DNA from 4 places in the Streptomyces sp. NPDC057900 genome. Region 3 is predicted to be linked to each of the others. Evidence: riboswitches for the same ligand, from Rfam matches in the RefSeq annotation. Region 3 holds a riboswitch; each other region holds the start of a gene.

Region 1 (2,195 bases), on a different contig from region 3:
TCGCCCAGCGAGTACGTCACGTCGTAGGAGGCGAGAATCGCGCAGAGCTCCTCGAAGTGCTCGTACAGGAACGACTCCTTGTGGTGCGCGAGGCACCAGGCGGCCATGATCGAGCCGCCCCGGGAGACGATGCCGGTCTTGCGACGGGCCGTCAGCGGCACGTACGGGAGGCGTACGCCGGCGTGGACCGTCATGTAGTCGACGCCCTGCTCGGCCTGCTCGATGACGGTGTCCTTGTAGATCTCCCAGGTCAGCTCCTCCGCCCTGCCGTCGACCTTTTCGAGTGCCTGGTAGAGGGGCACGGTGCCGATCGGCACCGGGGAGTTGCGAAGTACCCACTCACGGGTGGTGTGGATGTTGCGGCCGGTGGAAAGGTCCATGACCGTGTCGGCGCCCCACTTGGTCGCCCAGGTCATCTTGTCCACCTCCTCCTCGATGGAGGACGTCACCGCGGAGTTGCCGATGTTGGCGTTCACCTTCACCAGGAACCGCTTACCGATGATCATCGGCTCGATCTCCGGGTGGTTGACGTTGGCCGGCAGCACGGCCCGGCCCGCGGCGATCTCCTCGCGCACCACCTCGGGCGTGACGTTCTCCCGGATCGCCACGTACTCCATCTCCGGGGTGATCTCGCCGCGCCGGGCGTACCCGAGCTGGGTCACCGGGCGCCCGTCCCGGCTGCGCCGCGGCTGGCGCGGGCGGCCGGGGAAGACCGCGTCCAGATTGCGCAGCCCGCCGCGCGGCGAGGTGTGCTTGAGCCCGTCGTCCTCGGGACGCGCGGCGCGGCCGGCGTACTCCTCGGTGTCACCGCGGGCGATGATCCAGTTCTCCCGCAGCGGCGCGAGTCCGCGGCGGACATCGGTGTCGATGGCGGGATCGGTGTACGGCCCCGACGTGTCGTACAGCGTCACGTCCTTGCCGTTGGTGAGGTGCACCTGACGGACCGGCACCCGGAGGTCCGGGCGCGAGCCCTGGACGTACCCCTTGTGCCACCCGATGGACTTACTGGCCTTGTCGCTCGGACCGGTCTTGTCGCTCCGACCGCCCTCGTCGTTCTGACTGGAGGCAGGCATGCGTGCATCCGCTGTGGTCATGAGACCTACTCCCTACGCCGGCATTACCCGGTAACAGGTTCGGCGGTCGGCGCAGCTTGTCCCGTACGGATGTACGGAGATCAGCGCCCTCTCAGCCCGGTGCTCCGAGCTCCCGCGTGTGCAAAGGTGCCACCACGCTAACGCCCTGACGGGTGTGCTGAACAGTGGGCCCCGCTCGTCTTGCGATGATCGGCCGGTGACGTCCCCCCATAGCGTTCCCGAGCAGCCGTCCCCTCAGCACAACCACGCCCACGCCCACAGCCACGCGCACGGCCCCGCCGCACCCGTGTCCAAGCACCTGCGCAAGGTGATCGCCGCCGTACTGATCCCGTTCGCGGCCGCGGTCGCCGTCGGGCTCGTGGTGCTCTGGCCCGGTGGTGCGCCGGCGCACGAACGAACCGGTGTCGGCTTCGACCGGCAGACCCAGCAGGCGAAGGTGGTGAACGTCGACAAGGTCGACTGCAAGGACGTGAACGCGGCCCAGCTGCCCGTCGATGGCGAGACCCCGCCGGCGAAGGACCCGGCGACCGGCGGCGGGACCGCACTCTGCGAGAAGGCCGCGGTCGAGGTCACGAGCGGCAAGGACAAGGGGCGCACCTTCATCGAGGTGGTCCAGCCCGGCGCACCGCGACAGCTGCGGAAGGGGCAGGAAGTGGTGGTCGCGTACGCCCCCGACGCGCCCCATGACCTCCAGTACTCCGTGACGGACGTGAACCGGAAGTTCCCCATGGCGCTGCTGGCCGGGATCTTCGCCGTGGCGGTGGTCGTCGTGGGCCGACTCCGCGGAGTCATGGCACTGGTGGCGCTCGCCCTGTCGTTCGCCGTGCTGACCCTGTTCATCCTCCCGGCCATCCTGCAGGGCTCGAATCCGCTGCTCGTGGCGGTGGTCGGAGCCAGCGCCATCATGCTGATCGCCCTCTACATCTGTCACGGGCTGACCGCTCGCACCTCGGTCGCCGTCGTCGGCACCCTGATCTCGCTCCTGCTGATCGGGCTGCTCGGCTCGCTCTTCATCGGCTGGGCGAGCCTGAGCGGGAACACCGACGACAGCACCGGCCTCATCCACGGCCTGTATCCGCACATCGACATGAGCGGTCTGCT
Region 2 (2,195 bases), on a different contig from region 3:
TGCCTAAGCCCGGAGAACTCACTTTCGTCGCGCCCCGCGGAGCCAAGAAGCCGCCGCGGCACCTCGCCGACCTCACGCCCGCCGAGCGCAAGGAAGCCGTCGCCGCGACCGGCGAGAAGCCGTTCCGCGCCAAGCAGCTCTCGCAGCACTACTTCGCGCGGTACGCGCACGACCCGTCGGAGTGGACCAACATTCCGGCCGGGTCGCGGGACAAGCTCGCGGAGGCGTTGTTCCCCGAGCTGATGTCCGTGGTCCGCCACATCAGCTGTGACGACGACACCACTCGCAAGACCCTGTGGAAGCTGCACGACGGGACGCTGGTGGAGTCCGTCCTGATGCGCTATCCCGAGCGCGTCACGATGTGCATCTCCTCGCAGGCCGGCTGCGGGATGAACTGCCCGTTCTGCGCCACCGGGCAGGCCGGTCTCGACCGCAACCTCTCCACCGCGGAGATCGTCCACCAGATCGTGGACGGCATGCGGGCGCTGCGCGACGGCGAGGTCCCCGGGGGCCCGGCGCGGCTCTCCAACATCGTCTTCATGGGCATGGGCGAGCCGCTCGCCAACTACAACCGCGTGGTCGGCGCCATTCGCCGGCTGACGGACCCCGAGCCCGACGGGCTTGGGCTGTCGCAGCGCGGCATCACCGTCTCCACCGTCGGCCTGGTGCCGGCGATGCTGCGCTTCGCGGACGAGGGCTTCAAGTGCCGTCTCGCCGTCTCGCTGCACGCCCCGGACGACGAGCTGCGCGACACCCTCGTCCCGGTGAACACCCGGTGGAAGGTGCGCGAGGTGCTGGACGCGGCCTGGGAGTACGCGGAGAAGTCCGGCCGCCGCATCTCCATCGAGTACGCGCTGATCCGGGACATCAACGACCAGGCCTGGCGCGGTGACCGGCTCGGCCGGCTGCTCAAGGGCAAGCGGGTGCACGTCAACCTGATCCCGCTGAACCCGACCCCGGGCTCGAAGTGGACGGCATCGCGGCCGGAGGACGAGAAGGCGTTCGTCGAGGCCATCGCCGCCCACGGGGTGCCGGTGACCGTGCGCGACACCCGGGGCCAGGAGATCGACGGGGCCTGCGGACAGCTCGCGGCATCCGAGCGCTGAGGCCGGAACCGGCCGTGTAGCCTGGGCGTGAATTCAACTTCATATTCCGACAGGGGAGCGCCACAGCGCTGAGAGTGCGGCACCAAGGACAGGTTGGCCGCAGACCCTCTGAACCTCGCCCGGGTCATTCCGGGTAGGAAGTTCGGACCTTACTCAAGCTGTTGCGCCCTGCCCGCTTCCGGTTCTCCACCGGCGCGGGCAGGGCCGCGTCTCTTCCTGGTCATCTCCAGGAGGAATCACATGAGCACCACCAAGAAGGTCGCGGTGGCGGCCGTCGCCGCCGCGATCGGCGCGACCGCGCTCGCCGGCTGCGGCGGCTCGGACGACGCGTCGTCCGGATCGTCCGGCACCGGGGGATCCGGCTCCAAGACCGTCACGCTCGTCAGCCACGACTCCTTCAACGCGTCCAAGGGCGTACTGAAGGAGTTCACCCGGGAGACCGGTTACACCGTCAAGGTCCTGAAGAGCGGGGACGCGGGCGCCGCCCTCAACCAGGAGATCCTGACGAAGGGATCACCGCGCGGTGACGTGTTCTTCGGCGTCGACAACACCCTGCTCTCGCGCGCGCTCGACAACGGCCTCTTCACGCCGTACGCCGCCAAGGGCCTCGGCCAGGTCGCGTCCGACGTCCAGCTGGACGCGGCGAAGCACCGGGTCACTCCGGTCGACACCGGCGACATCTGCGTCAACTACGACAAGAAGTACTTCGCCGACAAGAAGCTCGCGCCGCCGAAGACCTTCGACGACCTGGCGAAGCCCGCGTACAAGAACCTCCTCGTCACCGAGAACGCCGCGACCTCCTCGCCCGGCCTCGGCTTCCTCCTCGGCAGCGTCGCCACCTACGGCCAGGACGGCTACCAGGACTACTGGAAGAAGCTGAAGAGCAACGGCGTCAAGGTCGTCGACGGCTGGGAGCAGGCGTACAACGAGGAGTTCTCCGGCTCCGCGGGCGGCAGGAAGGCCAAGGCCGACCGGCCGCTCGTGGTCAGTTACGCCTCCAGCCCGCCCGTCGAGGTGCTGTACGCGGACCCGCGGCCCAAGACCGCCCCGACCGGGGTCGCCACCAGGACGTGCTTCCGGCAGATCGAG
Region 3 (2,195 bases):
CGGCGAAAGCGGTGAGCGCCGGCCACCACGGCTGGGGGCGGGAGCTCTCGGCGGCCAGGTCGACGGGGGAGCCGCCGCGCGCCCGCGCCCGGACGATCCAGTCGACGGCCACGATCGCGACGAACCCGGGGATCCAGTAGCCGACGAGCAGCAGCACGTTCTGGAAGCGGGCCGTCGTGTCGGCCGCGTGCATCCACAGGACGAGCGGGAAGCCGAGGGCGGCGGCGAGCGCGGCGGCGACGGGGCGCGGCAGGCGGACGCCCATGGTCTGGAGGGCCAGCGAGCCGCTGTAGTCGTTCATGGCGTTGCTGCACAGCGCGGCGAGTGCCACGGCGAGCAGCCCGAACGCGCCGAGCGCGCCCCCGCCCAGCAGGGTGTCGATGCCGTGCGCGGTCTGGTCGGTGAAGACGGACGCACCCCACAGGCCGAGCGTCTGGACCGCCACGAACGAGACGCTGATGCCGAGCAGCGTGCACCAGAACATCCGGGGCCGCGACGTGGTGCGCGGCAGATAGCGGCTGAAGTCGCTGGCGTACGGCGCCCAGGACAGCGCCAGGCTCAGGGCGACGGTGCACGTCAGGACGAACGCGCCCGCCCGGTCCGCGCCGTGCGCGGTGCCGGTCGCGGCGGGGTGCACCCCGTCCAGCAGCTTCGTGGCGAGCACCGCGAAGGCGGCGGCGAGGACGAAGGTCATCACAGTCTGGAGCCGGTGGATCACCTCATATCCCAGGACGCCGAGCGCGCCCTGGGCCGCCATCATGACCAGCACTCCCAGCCAGAACGGCCAGCCGCACAACTGGGCCAGCGCCTCCCCGCCGAACAGTTCGATCAGCGCGTCCCAGGCGATGGACGACAGCCACTGGAGCGTGCCCGGCAGCAGCACACCCCGGCCGAACGCCAGCCGGGCGAGCGGGAGTTGTCCGGCGCCTGTCTGGCTGCCCCAGGTGCCCAGATACGCGGTGGGAACGGCACCCACGAGGGTGCCGAGCACGACGGCGGTGAGCGCCGTGGCGAAGTCCAGGCCCAGCGCGATGCCGACGGTGCCGGTGAAGACCCCGGTCATGGTCAGGTTGGGGGCGAACCAGACGGTGAACAGCCGGCCGGGCCCGCCGTAGCGGCGGTCCTCGGGGACGGGGGCTATCCCGTGCGCCTCGACGCGCAGATCGCCGGGGGCGGTGGGCATCCGCCCGTCGAACGCGGGCCGAGGGTCCGTGGCCGCGCGCTCGTCCTGGGCATACGGCAATGACATGAAGACATCCCTCCGCCAGTGCTAACTGGTTCAGGTTCGACGGGTGTGTTCTCAGCCCCTGTGCGGGGCACCCCGTGTCCGGTGTGGCGGCCAGGATAGCCGGGTGCGTGTGCGCGTAGCGCGACGGGAGGCAGTGCGCAACCGGCTCACGCTGGAGTTCCGGCAGGCCGACGGGACCAGGCCGGCCCCGGTCAGCTGAAGAGCTTGGCCACGAATGCGGAAAGATTGGCCGATGTGCGGGCGATCTGCTCCTCCACCGTCAGCGACTCCTTGAACCGGGCGCCGGAGGGCACGGCCTTCTTCCCCCGGACGTAGAGCGAACAGGCCAGGTCGGTGCACATGTACAGGCCGACCGAATTGCCATCGCGCCCGGACTGCCCGGTCTTGCGGGCGGTCATCAGGGAGACCCCGCTGCCGGGGTGCGTGGTCAGACAGAGCGAGCACATGCTCCGGTGCAGGAAGCCGCGCTGCTGGGAGGGGAAGCGGAGCGTGATGCCCGCCGTCCGGCCGTCGTACTCGGTGACGATGTAGCTGCGCCCGGGAGCGGACAGGTCACGCCAGCCGAGGAAGTCCAGATCCTCCCACGGCAGCTCCTCGAAATCGCGGGGGAGCGGCAGACGCTTGGCTTCCCCCTTGGAGCAGTTGACGAACGATGTGCGGATGTCCTGCTCGGTCACGGCCTTCATGACATCGACGCTAACTCTGCCTACGACCCCTAGGCAAACGAATAAATGATTTAGGGGTTCACCTGCGTACCCTCGGGCAGGACGCTCAGCCGATGGGCGGGCGGGTGCTCGATGCCGAGGTCGGGGCGCCAGGCCGCGAGGATCTGCGCCGAGGGGTCGAACAATGGCGTCGGCAGTTCCTCGGGGCGGGTCCACCGCCAGGTACTGATCAGATGGGGTTCTGTCACCTGTGGGCTGCCCGACTCCACCGTGACCAGGGC
Region 4 (2,195 bases), on a different contig from region 3:
GCGGCAGCTCGGTGATGCCGGGCACCAGCTCGTGGGCGTCGCGCAGCAGCTCGTAGACCCCGCCCGCCGTGACGGTGGTGTCCCAGCCCATCTCCTCACTGGTGGCGCCGACCACCAGTTCGCCGTTCTCGCGCGGCACGAGGTAGAGGTGGCTGCCCCGGACCACGGCCCGGACGGTGCGGCTGAGGAAGGGGGCGTACGCGGTGGGTACGGTCAGCCGCAGCACCTGGCCCTTGACCGGGCGGACGGGCGGCCGGACGTGGTCCGGCACCCCCGCGAGCCGGCCGCTCAGGCTGCCGGCGGCGAGCACGACCTGATCGGCCTCCGTCCGCGTACCGTCGGCCAGTACCGCACCGGTCGCCCGGTCGCGCACCACCGAGAGCCGCTCGGCCCGCTGCCGGTGGAAGACGACCCCGGCCCGCTCGCAGGCCGTCAGCAGCGCGGCGGACAGCCGGCGCGGGTCGACCTGGTGGTCGCCGTCGACCCGCAGCCCGCCGCGTACGCCCGGCGCGAGCATCGGCTCCAGGCGCCGGCACTCCCGGCCGGTGAGCCACTGCGACTCCAGCCCGGAGCGGCGCTGCAGCTCGTGCAGCTCCCGCAGATGGGCGCGGTCGTCGGTGTCCAGCGCGACGGCCAGGGTGCCGCAGGCGCGGAAGCCGATGTCCTGCCCGCTCGCCGACTCCAGCTCGGCCGCGAACGCCGGATAGCGCGCTGCGGAGGCGACGTTGAGCCCCAGCAGCATCTCCTCGCCGTAGTGCAGCTCGGTGACGGCGGCCAGCATTCCGGCCGCGACCCGGGCGGCCCCGCCGCCGGGATCGGGATCGACGACCGCGACGGCCAGACCGCGCTGCGCGGCCCGCCAGGCGGTGACCAGCCCGATGACGCCGCCCCCGATGACGAGGACCTCGTACCCGCTCGCGCGGTGGACAGGCGTGGGCATCCAGCCCCTCCCTTCGCCGGCATGACCCGGATCAGGTTCGTACGGTCGGAGGCCGCCCAGCCTCCCTCTCAGCCCGGTACGTCCGGGCTCCCGCGAGTCTTTTACGTGGGCCACCCTAGACCCAGCCCCGCTGGACGGGTAAAGCAGGAGGCCGGCGGTACGAGGACGGTGAGGAACCCCTTTCCTGACGGACCGTCAGTTGATTAAGGTGGTCGGGTGAACGAGCAGCAGCGGGCAGAGCGGCCGGAGCGGCAGTCGGAGCGGGCCGGACGGCGGGTGGTCGTCGTCGGCGCGGGCATGGCGGGTGTGCAGACGGCGGTGGCCCTGCGGGAACAGGGCTTCACCGGCGCCCTCACCCTCATCGGCGCCGAACCCCACCAGCCCTACGACCGGCCACCGCTGTCCAAGGCGGTGCTGCTCGGCAAGGCCGAGGAATCCGCCTTCGACATCGACTTCGAGGCACTCTCCATCGAGCTGCGGCTGGGCCGCGAGGTCACGGGCCTGCGTGCCGGGGACCACGAACTGGACACCTCGCAGGGGCCCGTCCCCTACGACGTCCTGGTCATCGCCACCGGAGCCGAACCCGTCGTGCTGCCCGGCTCCGAGGGGGTGCCGGGGGTCCATCTGCTGCGCACCCTGGACGACGCGGCGCGGCTGCGGCCCGTCCTGGACGCGGGGCACACCGTCGTGGTCGTCGGCGCGGGCTGGATCGGCGCCGAGTTCGCCACCGCGGCCCGCTCGGCGGGCTGCGAAGTCACCGTCGTCGAGGCCGCGGACCGCCCCCTCGCGGGCGCCCTGCCCGCCGAGGTCGCCGCCCCGATGGCCGCCTGGTACGCGGAGAGCGGCGCCACGCTGCTGACCGGGGCGCGGGTAGCCGGGGTCGAGCCCGGCCGGGTGCTCCTGGCGGACGGCCGAAGCCTGCCGGCCGACGCCGTCGTCGTCGGGATCGGCGCCCACCCCGCCACCGGCTGGCTGGCCGGGTCCGGCGTCGCGCTCGGGCCCGACGGCTCCGTGACCGCCGACGCGGCGCTCCGCACCTCGCTGCCCGATGTGTACGCGGTCGGCGACTGCGCCTCCTTCCCCTCCGCGCGCTACGGGGCGCGGCTGCTGGTCCACCACTGGGACAACGCGCTCCAGGGGCCGCGGACCGCGGCCGCCCACATCATCGGGGCTTCGCCGGACGGGGCCGAGCCGCCCGCCTACGACCCCGTGCCCTACTTCTGGTCCGAGCAGTTCGGCAGGTTCGTGCAGTACG

Evidence for each region. A riboswitch is a leader RNA that binds a small molecule or an ion and turns the genes downstream of it on or off. The one in region 3 is predicted to bind thiamine pyrophosphate.
Region 1: another riboswitch for thiamine pyrophosphate. It lies ahead of thiC (phosphomethylpyrimidine synthase ThiC); the one in region 3 lies ahead of ACFVQ0_RS02865 (purine-cytosine permease family protein).
Region 2: another riboswitch for thiamine pyrophosphate. It lies ahead of ACFVQ0_RS32705 (thiamine ABC transporter substrate binding subunit); the one in region 3 lies ahead of ACFVQ0_RS02865 (purine-cytosine permease family protein).
Region 4: another riboswitch for thiamine pyrophosphate. It lies ahead of thiO (glycine oxidase ThiO); the one in region 3 lies ahead of ACFVQ0_RS02865 (purine-cytosine permease family protein).

The regions. Positions count from the first base shown of each region.
Region 1 covers NZ_JBHVOI010000003.1:478,290-480,484, reverse strand. Annotated here, with positions in the region: gene thiC (phosphomethylpyrimidine synthase ThiC) at 1-1,094, opposite strand, end outside; TPP riboswitch at 1,087-1,220, opposite strand; gene ACFVQ0_RS16495 (YibE/F family protein) at 1,291-2,195, shown strand, end outside.
Region 2 covers NZ_JBHVOI010000014.1:90,782-92,976, reverse strand. Annotated here, with positions in the region: gene rlmN (23S rRNA (adenine(2503)-C(2))-methyltransferase RlmN) at 1-1,106, shown strand, start outside; TPP riboswitch at 1,148-1,264, shown strand; gene ACFVQ0_RS32705 (thiamine ABC transporter substrate binding subunit) at 1,347-2,195, shown strand, end outside.
Region 3 covers NZ_JBHVOI010000001.1:711,964-714,158, reverse strand. Annotated here, with positions in the region: gene ACFVQ0_RS02865 (purine-cytosine permease family protein) at 1-1,249, opposite strand, end outside; TPP riboswitch at 1,240-1,334, opposite strand; gene ACFVQ0_RS02860 (FBP domain-containing protein) at 1,441-1,935, opposite strand; gene ACFVQ0_RS02855 (NUDIX hydrolase) at 1,986-2,195, opposite strand, start outside.
Region 4 covers NZ_JBHVOI010000005.1:341,248-343,442, forward strand. Annotated here, with positions in the region: gene thiO (glycine oxidase ThiO) at 1-940, opposite strand, end outside; TPP riboswitch at 932-1,044, opposite strand; gene ACFVQ0_RS21800 (NAD(P)/FAD-dependent oxidoreductase) at 1,238-2,195, shown strand, end outside.